2 linked regions of the Variovorax paradoxus genome follow. The protein of the gene in region 1 binds, or shares a complex with, the protein of each later gene. Links are inferred from orthologs where the notes say so. Each region holds a gene or a part of one and is shown on either strand. Other genes may lie near its edges.

Region 1 (6,633 bases):
CTGATCAAGGTGCGCGACCATGGCGCGGGCGTCGAGCCCGCCCTGCTCTCGCAATTGACCAAGCCGTTCTTCCGCGGCGACGTGGCGCGCACGTCCGCCGCCGGTGCCGGGCTCGGCCTGTCGATCGTCGCGAAGAACATCGAGCGCATGGGCGGCACCTTTGCGCTCACCAGCACCCCCGGACGCGGCCTTGCGGCGCACATCCGCATGCCGCGCGCCATGCCCGATCCAAGGCCGGTGGAAGCGGCCGCCCGGCGCGCCTGAGTCAGCCCTGGCGGTGCAGCAGCACCACCGCGCGGGCTTCCATCGCGCGGCCTTCGCCGACCGGGCCGAGCTTTTCGGCCGTCTTGGCCTTCACGTTAACCTGGTCGGGCGCAAGCCCCAGCACCTCGGCGATGCGCCGGCACATGGCCGGAATGTGCGGCGCCAGCTTGGGCGCCTGCGCGATCACCGTGCTGTCGACATTGCCGACCTCCCAGCCCGCGGCGCGCACGCGGCGCGCCGCCTCGCCGAGCAGCACGGCCGAATCGGCACCGCGAAACTGCGCGTCGGTATCGGGAAAGTGCCGGCCGATGTCGCCCAGGCCGGCCGCGCCGAGCAAGGCATCGGTGATGGCATGCAGCAGCACGTCGGCGTCCGAATGCCCCAGCAGGCCGGTCGTGTGCGGAACCTCCACGCCGCCGAGGATGAGCTTGCGCCCCGCCACCAGCTGGTGAACGTCCCAGCCCTCGCCCACGCGGATATTGAATGCGGCCGTCATGGCATGGCCTTCCTGCGGCCGAGCAGAACCGCTTCGGCCAGTGCGAAGTCCTCGGGGAAAGTCACCTTGAAATTCTGCGCGCTGCCCGGCACCAGCAACGGCGAAAGGCCGATGGCCTCGATGGAGCCGGCCTCGTCGGTCACCGCGTCGCCGGTTCGCTCCAGCGCATCGAGCAGCATGCCGATGCGGAACATCTGCGGCGTCTGGGCCAGCCACTTGTCGGCCCGCGAAAGGGTCTGGGAGACGCGGCTGTCGGCCGAGGACACCTTCAGCGTGTCGGCCAGCCGGTGCGCCAGCAGGCCGCCGACGGCGTCGTGCTCGCAGGCCGCGATCAGCGCCTCGATCTGGCTCGAGGTGACAAGGCAGCGCGCCGCGTCGTGCACCAGCACCCAGTCATGCGCCCCGGCGCCCTTCTGCCGCAGCGCCGCGAGGCCGTTGCGCACCGTGGCCGCGCGCGTGACGCCCCCCACGCGCAACAGAAATTCGTTGTCGACCGGAAAGCGCGGCAGCGCGGTCTGCACCTCGCGGTCGTTCGGCGACACCACCACCGCCAAGCCGGCAAATCGGCCCGCCAGCGAGCGGAAAGCGGCCACCGTATGGGCCACCATGGACGATCCCGCGAGCCGCTGGTATTGCTTGGGCAGAACGCCACCCGCACGGTGGCCGAAACCGGCGCAAGGAATCAGCACGAAAAGTCGGGAAGAAGACATGGGGTGCGGCACGAGCCAACGGCCGGCAAGCGGATAAGGGGCCGCCATTCTAGAATCGACCGCTTCGCACACCCCTCGCCAGCCGGCGCGGGGTGTTGTGCATTTTCATAAGGGTCTGCTCACACTATGCAAGGGGTCGCGAAGCTCGCCACAGCCCGCCCATCAAGGCGCGTGACGCCGTGCGTGCGTCCGCACGCACAAGGAGCGCAACGCCGAGGAGCGGGCTGTGGCGAGCTTCCCTTTGGGTTGCTTCGCAAAGGGGCCGTCTGCGGCGTTGCCCGCACTTGCAAGGCGCGAGCCTTGCTGCGCGCGGGCGCCTTGCAGCCAACCCCTTTGCGAAGCAACGCGACCCCTTGCATAGTGTGAGCAGACCCTAGGCATTCCATGGACCTCCCCCACCTCACGGCGGGCAAGCGATTCACGCTGCCGCGTCCTCCGTTGTCGGCCGATGCCCTGCTGCTGGCGCAGCTGGGCATGCGCGAGAAGGCCGCAGGCCGCGCCACCGCGATGTTCACGGCCGACGCCAACGACGCGCAGCGGCTGATCGACGAAATCGCCTTCTTCGCGCCCGAACTGCGCTGCGCCCTGTTCCCCGACTGGGAAACGCTGCCCTACGACAGCTTCTCCCCGCACCAGGACCTGATCAGCGAGCGGCTCGCCACGCTCTGGCGCATCAGCCAGAAAGAGGCCGACGTGGTGCTGGTGCCCGCCACCACCGCGCTCTATCGGCTGGCGCCGCCGGCCTTCCTGGCCGGCTACACCTTCCACTTCAAGGCCAAGCAGAAGCTCGAGGAATCGAAGCTCAAGGCCCAGCTCACGCTAGCCGGCTACAGCCACGTGACGCAGGTGGTAAGCCCGGGCGAATACGCGGTGCGCGGCGGCCTGATCGACCTGTTTCCCATGGGCTCGCCGGTGCCGTTCCGCGTCGACCTGTTCGACGACGAGATCGACTCCATCCGCACCTTCGATCCCGACACACAGCGCAGCCTCTACCCGGTGCCCGAAGTGCGGCTGCTGCCGGGCCGCGAGTTCCCGATGGACGACGACGCCCGCGCGCGCTTTCGCAGCCGCTGGCGCGAACTGCTCGAGGGCGACCCGACCAAGAGCCGCATCTACAAGGACATGGGCAACGGCGTGGCCACCGCCGGCATCGAGTACTACCTGCCGCTGTTCTTCGACGAAACGGCCACGGTGTTCGACTACCTGGGGGCGGACGCCACCGTGGTGCTGCATGGCGATCTCGAACCCGCGTTCCAGCATTTTTGGCAGGACACCAACGAGCGCTACCGGCTGGTGCAGGGCGACCCCGAACGTCCCGCGCTGCCGCCCGAGGCGCTGTTCCTGAGCGCCGAGCAGTTCTACCAGCGCGCCAAGCCGCACGCCCAACTGGCCATTCGAGGCGACGTCGCCACCGACACGCCCTACGCCGAGTTCGACAGGCTGCCGCCCTTCGCCGTGGTGCGCGGCGCCGAAGATCCGCTGGTCGGCCTCAAGGCCCACATCAAGGCCACGCCGCACCGCGTGCTGCTGATCGCCGAAAGCGAAGGCCGGCGCGAAAGCCTGCTCGACTTCCTGCGCGCCAGCGGCGTGAGCCCGCCGGCCTTCGATTCGCTGGCCGAGTTCGAAGCCTCGCCCGACGAGAAGATCGGCATCGCCACCGCCGCGCTGGCCTCGGGCTTCGCGTGGCGCGAGCAAGGCATCGACCTCGTCACCGAGACCGAGCTGTTCGCAACCGCGCCCACCACGCGCCGCCGCAACAAGAAGCAAGAGCAGGTCAGCGACGTCGAGGCGCTGATCAAGGACCTGTCGGAGCTCAACGTGGGCGATCCGGTGGTCCACACCGCGCACGGCATCGGCCGCTACCGCGGCCTGATCCACATGGACCTGGGCCAGGGCGTCGATGCCGAAGGCAAGCCGCTGCTGCAGGAAATGCTGCACCTGGAGTACGCCGACAAGGCCACGCTCTACGTGCCCGTGTCGCAGCTGCACCAGATCAGCCGCTACACCGGCGTCAGCGCCGACGAGGCTCCGCTGCACAGGCTGGGCTCGGGCCAATGGGAAAAGGCCAAGCGCAAGGCTGCCGAACAGGTGCGCGACTCGGCCGCCGAGCTGCTCAACATCTACGCCCGCCGCGCCGCGCGCGAAGGCCACGCCTTCCGCTATTCGGCGGCCGACTACGAGGTGTTCGCCAACGACTTCGGCTTCCAGGAAACCGCCGACCAGAAGGCCGCGATCCACGCCGTGGTGCAGGACATGATCTCGCCGCAGCCGATGGACCGCCTGGTCTGCGGCGATGTGGGCTTCGGCAAGACCGAAGTCGCCCTGCGCGCCGCCTTCATCGCGATCACCGGCGGCAAGCAGGTGGCGTTCCTCGCGCCCACCACCCTGCTGGCCGAGCAGCACTACCAGACGCTGGTCGACCGCTTCGCCAAGTGGCCGGTCAAGGTGGCCGAAATGAGCCGCTTCCGCTCGACCAAGGAGATCAACACGGCAGCCAAGGGCCTGGCCGAGGGCACGGTCGACATCGTGGTCGGCACGCACAAGCTGCTGTCGCCGTCGATCAAGTTCAAGAACCTGGGCCTGCTGATCATCGACGAGGAGCACCGTTTCGGCGTGCGCCACAAGGAGGCGATGAAGGCGATGCGCGCCGAGGTCGATGTGCTCACGCTCACCGCCACACCGATTCCGCGCACGCTGGGCATGGCGCTCGAAGGCCTGCGCGACCTGAGCGTGATCGCGACCGCGCCGCAGCGCCGCCTGGCCATCAAGACCTTCGTTCGCAACGAAGGCACCGGCGTGATCCGCGAAGCCGTGCTGCGCGAACTCAAGCGCGGCGGGCAGGTGTACTTCCTGCACAACGAGGTCGAGACCATCGAGAACCGCCGCCAGAAGCTCGAAGAGATCTTGCCCGAGGCCCGCATCGCCGTGGCCCACGGCCAGATGCCCGAGCGCGAGCTGGAGCGCGTGATGCGCGACTTCGTGGCGCAGCGCTACAACCTTCTGCTGTGCTCGACCATCATCGAGACCGGCATCGACGTGCCGACCGCCAACACCATCGTGATGAGCCGCGCCGACAAGTTCGGCCTGGCGCAGCTGCACCAGCTGCGCGGGCGCGTCGGCCGCTCGCACCACCAAGCCTATGCCTACCTGATGGTGCCGGACACCGAGGGCCTGACCAAGCAGGCGGCGCAGCGGCTCGACGCCATCCAGCAGATGGAAGAGCTGGGCTCGGGCTTCTACCTCGCGATGCACGACCTCGAAATTCGCGGCACCGGCGAAGTGCTGGGCGAGAACCAGAGCGGCAACATGATGGAGATCGGCTTCCAGCTCTACAACGAGATGCTGAGCGAAGCCGTGCGCGCGCTCAAGGCCGGACAGGAGCCCGACCTGCTGGCGCCGCTGTCGGTCACCACCGAGATCAACCTGCACGCGCCCGCCCTGCTGCCCGACGACTACTGCGGCGACGTGCACCTGCGCCTGTCGTTCTACAAGAAGCTGGCCACGGCGAAGACGCCGGAGCAGATCGACACGCTGCTCGAAGAAATCGTCGACCGTTTCGGCAAGCTGCCGCCGCAGGCGCAGACGCTGATCGACACGCACCGGCTGCGCGTGCTGGCGCGGCCCTATGGCGTGGTCAAGGTCGATGCGGCGCCGGGCATCATCCACATCACCTTCAAGAAAGATCCGCCGGTCGACTCGATGGCGATCATTCACCTGATCCAGAAGAACAAGCACATCAAGCTCGCGGGCAACGAGAAGCTGCGCATCGAGCGCGAGCTGAAAGAGCCCAAGGAGCGTGCGCAGATGGTGCGCGACGTGCTGCGCAGCCTCGGACAACCCATCGTCAAGGAAATCGTTCCCGCATGAGCGCTACAGAAATCTCTCCCGGCCTTGTCATCCAGCGCGTGAAGCCGCCGCTCGTGCTCGCCGATTTCAAGCTGATCGCGTTCGACATGGACTCGACGCTGATCAACATCGAATGCATCGACGAGATCGCCGATGCCGTGGGCAAAAAGGCCGAGGTAGCCGCGATCACCGAAGCCACGATGCGCGGCGAGATCAAGGACTTCAAGGAAAGCCTGCGGCGGCGCGTGGCGCTGCTGAAGGGCGTGCCGGTCGAAGCGCTGCAGCAGGTCTATGACCAGCGGCTGAAGCTCAACCCCGGCGCAACCGAACTGGTGGCCGCCTGCAAGAAGGCAGGGCTCAAGGTGCTGCTGGTGTCGGGCGGCTTCACCTTCTTTGCGAACCGCGTGAAGGACCGCCTGGGCATCGACTTCGCGCGCTCCAACCTGCTCGACGAGGCCGATGGCAAGCTCACCGGCCAGGTGGTGCAGCAAAGCTGGGGCGACATCTGCGACGGCGCCGAGAAGCGCCGCACGCTGCTCGAGGTGGCATCCCTGCTGGGCATTTCGCCGCAGGAAGCCATTGCCGTGGGCGACGGCGCGAACGACCTGCCGATGATGGGCGAAGCCGGTCTTTCGGTGGCCTACCACGCGAAACCGAAAGTCCGCGAACAGGCCATGGTGGCCATCAACGAAGGCGGGCTTGAACGGCTGTTGGAGCTCATGGAGTGAGAACTTCGTTTCAGGGCGCGATCACGCCGACGGGGTACCTTGCTCCGCGAATGTCCCCCGCCCTTCGGGCTCCTCCTTTATTTCGCTGCGCAAGGCACCCCATCGACGTGATCGTTATTCAGAGCGGTGGTTGATCAGCCAGCACAACAGCAGCGCCCATCGTGCACAGGGCACCGGGTGCTCCCCGCAGCGAAATCAAGGAGGGGCGTACCCGGTGGCCTGTGCACACGCCCTGAACAACAGCATCCAAACGAACACACACGCAAGCACCCCCGCAGAAAACAGCTTGATGGAGACCCGAGATGACTGACACAACCGCCCCGCTCTACCGCGCCGACGCGCTCAAGGACTACGCCAGCGCCTTACTGCAGAAGGCCGGGCTCGCCGCCCCGATGGCCGACGGCGTCGCCCGCACCCTGGTCGAAGGCGACCTGCTGGGCCACGACACGCACGGCCTCGCGCTGCTGGCCGGCTATGTGAAGGAGATCGAATCGGGCGGCATGACGCCGGGCGGCACGCCCGAGGTGCTGTCGGACCGCCCCGCCGCCGTGCTCTGGGACGGCAAGCGCCTGCCCGGCCCCTGGCTCAT
Region 2 (3,721 bases), 2.2 Mb from region 1 along the record:
CCCTTGCGCAGGTATTGGCCCGCAATTTCGGCCAGGCGGCCGTTGAAGACGATGCGGTGCCACTCGGTGGCTTCGCGCATTTCGCCGCTTTGCTTGTCTTTCCAGCGATCGGTGGTGGCCACGGTAACGTTCGCAACCTGGTCGCCGCTCGGGAAGGTACGCATTTCGGGGTCGCGCCCCAGATTGCCGACGACTATGACTTTATTGACCGATGCCATGTGCACTGCCCCTGATAAGTAGATGAAGGAGGAGGAAGAGAACCCTAGATTGTGCCCGATGCCGGCCGCCCGGGCGCCGCCGCCGGGCACCTCCGAAGCACCGCCTCCGTCAAACCGCTGCAACCCGCCCGCTCGCCATGACATGCCGCTCGGACTATCATGTCCGGTTGCCCTCGGACGATCGCCCCCTTGAATTCCAAAGCCACTGAAGACTTCGCCGCCGACGAGGAAAGCGCACGCGACGCGAAACGCGAACGCGACACCTACCTCGGCGCGGTGCTTGCGCAGCAGCGCATCAGCATCCGCGGTGCGCGCACCCACAACCTGAAGAACGTCGATCTCGACATTCCGCGCAACAAGCTGGTGGTGATCACCGGCCTGTCGGGCTCGGGCAAGTCGAGCCTCGCCTTCGACACGCTGTATGCCGAAGGGCAGCGGCGCTACGTGGAAAGCCTGTCGGCCTATGCGCGGCAGTTCCTGCAGCTCATGGACAAGCCCGACGTGGACGTGATCGAGGGCCTGTCGCCCGCGATCAGCATCGAGCAGAAGGCCACCAGCCACAACCCGCGCTCCACCGTGGGCACGGTGACCGAGATCCACGACTACCTGCGCCTCTTGTACGCGCGCGCCGGCACGCCCTACTGCCCCGATCACCATCTGCCGCTGCAGGCGCAGACGGTGTCGCAGATGGTCGACGCCACGCTCGCGATCGCCGACGAGCCGCGGCTGATGATCCTGGCGCCGGTGGCGCGCGAGAAAAAAGGCGAATTCCTGGAACTCTTCGCCGAAATGCAGGCGGCCGGCTACGTGCGCTTCCGCGTCGACGGGCAAACCTACGAATACAACGACCTGCCCAAGCTCAAGAAGACCGAGAAGCACGACATCGACGTGGTGATCGACCGACTGCGCGCGCGCCCCGACATGCAGCAGCGCCTGGCCGAGAGCTTCGAGGCCGCGCTGCGGCTGGCCGAAGGCCGGGCGATCGCGCTGGAGCTGGGCACAAGGCCGGAAGGCAGCGCCGATGGCGCTGCGGGCGCGCCCGACAAGGAGCACCTGTTCAACGCCAAGTTCGCCTGCCCGATCTGCCACTACTCGCTGTCGGAGCTGGAGCCGCGCCTGTTCTCGTTCAACTCGCCCGTGGGCGCCTGCCCGAGCTGCGACGGCCTCGGCCATCGCGAGGTGTTCGACCCGGCGCGCGTGGTCGCATTCCCCTCGCTCTCGCTCGCAAGCGGCGCCATCAAGGGCTGGGACCGCCGCAACGGCTACTACTTCAGCATGATCGAGAGCGTTGCGAAGCACTACAAGTTCGACGTCGACGCGCCCTTCGAATCATTGCCCGCCTCGGTGCAGCAGGTGCTGCTGCACGGCTCGGCGGCCGAAGAGATCAAGTTCAACTACACCATGGAGTCGGGCAACTTCGCGGGCAAGAAGCTCACGAAGAAGCATCCCTTCGAAGGGATCATTCCGAACATGACGCGGCGCTACCGCGAAACCGATTCGGTGCTGGTGCGCGAAGACCTCGCGCGCTTTCGCAACCTGCAGCCCTGCCCCGACTGCGGCGGCTCGCGGCTGCGGCCCGAGGCGCGCAACGTGTTCCTGGTCGATGAGTCCGCGCGCCCCGCAGACGGCGGCGAGCCGCCGCGCATGGCGATCTTCGAACTCAGCCACCTCACCTTGCGCGATTCGCTCGCCTGGTTCCAGACGCTCAAGCTGCGCGGCGCCAAGGCCGACATCGCCGACAAGGTGGTGCGCGAGATCGGCCTGCGGCTGAAGTTCCTGAACGACGTGGGCCTCAACTACCTGAGCCTGGACCGCAGCGCCGAGACGCTTTCGGGCGGCGAGGCGCAGCGCATCCGGCTGGCCTCGCAGATCGGCTCGGGCCTGACGGGCGTGATGTACGTGCTCGACGAGCCCAGCATCGGCCTGCACCAGCGCGACAACGACCGGCTGATCGGCACGCTCAAGCATCTGCGCGACATCGGCAACAGCGTGATCGTGGTCGAGCACGACGAGGACATGATCCACGCCGCCGACCACGTGATCGACATGGGGCCCGGCGCGGGCATCCACGGCGGGCGCGTGATGGCGCAGGGCACCTATGCCCAGGTGGCGGCCAACCCCGATTCGCTGACCGGCCAGTACCTTTCCGGCACGAAGAAGATCGAAGTGCCCAGGCGCCGCACCGCCTGGCTGCCGGTCGTGCAGAAGCCCGCCTTCAATGAGGGCAAGAAGGCCTCGCGCTTTCCGGCGAGCCCCGCGGCTGAACGGCGCGCCGCGCGCGAAGCGGCGCACCTGGCCTCGCAGACCGACCTGCAGGAAATCCGCGTGGTCGGCGCCACCGGCAACAACCTGCAGAACGTGAGCGTGGCCTTCCCGGTCGGCCTGCTCACCTGCGTGACGGGCGTCTCGGGCTCGGGCAAGTCGACGCTGGTGAACGACACGCTCTACACCGCCGTGGCGCGCACGCTCTACCGCGCGCACGAGGAACCCGCCGCGCATGAATCGGTCGAGGGCATCGAGTATTTCGACAAGGTCATCAACGTCGACCAGAGCCCGATCGGCCGCACGCCGCGCAGCAACCCGGCCACCTACACGGGCCTGTTCACGCCGATCCGCGAGCTGATGGCCGAGACCAACACCGCGCGTGAACGCGGCTACGGCCCGGGCCGCTTCAGTTTCAACGTGGCGGGCGGGCGCTGCGAGGCCTGCCAGGGCGACGGCGTGGTGAAGGTCGAGATGCACTTCCTGCCCGACGTGTACGTGCCCTGCGAGGTGTGCCACGGCCAGCGCTACAACCGCGAGACGCTCGAGGTTCTGTACAAGGGCAGGAACATCGCGCAGATCCTCGATATGACGGTGGAGACCGCGCACGAGTTTTTGAAGGCCGTGCCCACCATCGAGCGCAAGCTGCGCACGCTGCTCGACGTGGGCCTCTCCTATATCAAGCTCGGCCAGTCGGCCACCACGCTCTCGGGCGGCGAGGCGCAGCGCGTGAAGCTCGCGCTGGAGCTCAGCAAGCGCGACACCGGCCGCACGCTCTACATCCTCGACGAGCCGACCACCGGCCTGCACTTCGCCGACATCGAGCTGCTGCTGAAGGTGCTGCACCAGCTGCGCGACGCGGGCAACACCATCGTCGTGATCGAGCACAACCTCGACGTCATCAAGACGGCCGACTGGCTGATCGACATGGGCCCCGAAGGTGGCGCCGGCGGCGGCACGGTGGTGGGCGAAGGCACGCCCGAGGACATCGCGGCGAACGAGGCGAGCCACACGGGGCGCTATCTCAAGCGGCTGCTGTAGCGGCGCCTGCTTCCTGCACGAATGCGCGCGCCGCGCCACAATCGCGGCCCATGCCTTCCTTCACATCGCGCCAGTTCGTCCTGCTCGTTCTCCTGACCCTTGCATGGGGGTTCAACTGGCCGGTGATGAAGCTCGGCGTGGCGGACTATCCGCCGCTGGGCTTCCGCGCGATCTCGATCTGGCTCGGCCTGCCCGTGCTG

What was found. The genes of interacting proteins can lie anywhere in the genome.
Region 2: the proteins of mfd (region 1) and uvrA are in contact, whole or in part, in a crystal structure (PDB 4DFC), measured with the Escherichia coli proteins. The link is inferred for Variovorax paradoxus from one-to-one orthologs.

The regions. Positions count from the first base shown.
Region 1 is NZ_JAUSXL010000002.1:4,515,737-4,522,369, reverse strand. What follows is about bases 1,477-5,537. They hold mfd (transcription-repair coupling factor), read left to right. Parts: upstream 1,477-1,854; coding sequence 1,855-5,337; downstream 5,338-5,537. Other genes in these bases: serB (phosphoserine phosphatase SerB), read left to right, coding at 5,334-5,537. In the rest of the region: QFZ47_RS24905 (sensor histidine kinase family protein), read left to right, coding at 1-264; ispF (2-C-methyl-D-erythritol 2,4-cyclodiphosphate synthase), read right to left, coding at 266-760; ispD (2-C-methyl-D-erythritol 4-phosphate cytidylyltransferase), read right to left, coding at 757-1,470; more of serB, read left to right, coding at 5,538-6,044; QFZ47_RS24880 (Ldh family oxidoreductase), read left to right, coding at 6,347-6,633. UniProt on the Escherichia coli protein: Couples transcription and DNA repair by recognizing RNA polymerase (RNAP) stalled at DNA lesions. Mediates ATP-dependent release of RNAP and its truncated transcript from the DNA, and recruitment of nucleotide excision repair machinery to the damaged site.
Region 2 is NZ_JAUSXL010000002.1:2,315,096-2,318,816, reverse strand. It holds uvrA (excinuclease ABC subunit UvrA), read left to right. Parts: upstream 1-377; coding sequence 378-3,521; downstream 3,522-3,721. Other genes in the region: QFZ47_RS14635 (DMT family transporter), read left to right, coding at 3,572-3,721; ssb (single-stranded DNA-binding protein), read right to left, coding at 1-218. UniProt on the Escherichia coli protein: The UvrABC repair system catalyzes the recognition and processing of DNA lesions. UvrA is an ATPase and a DNA-binding protein. A damage recognition complex composed of 2 UvrA and 2 UvrB subunits scans DNA for abnormalities.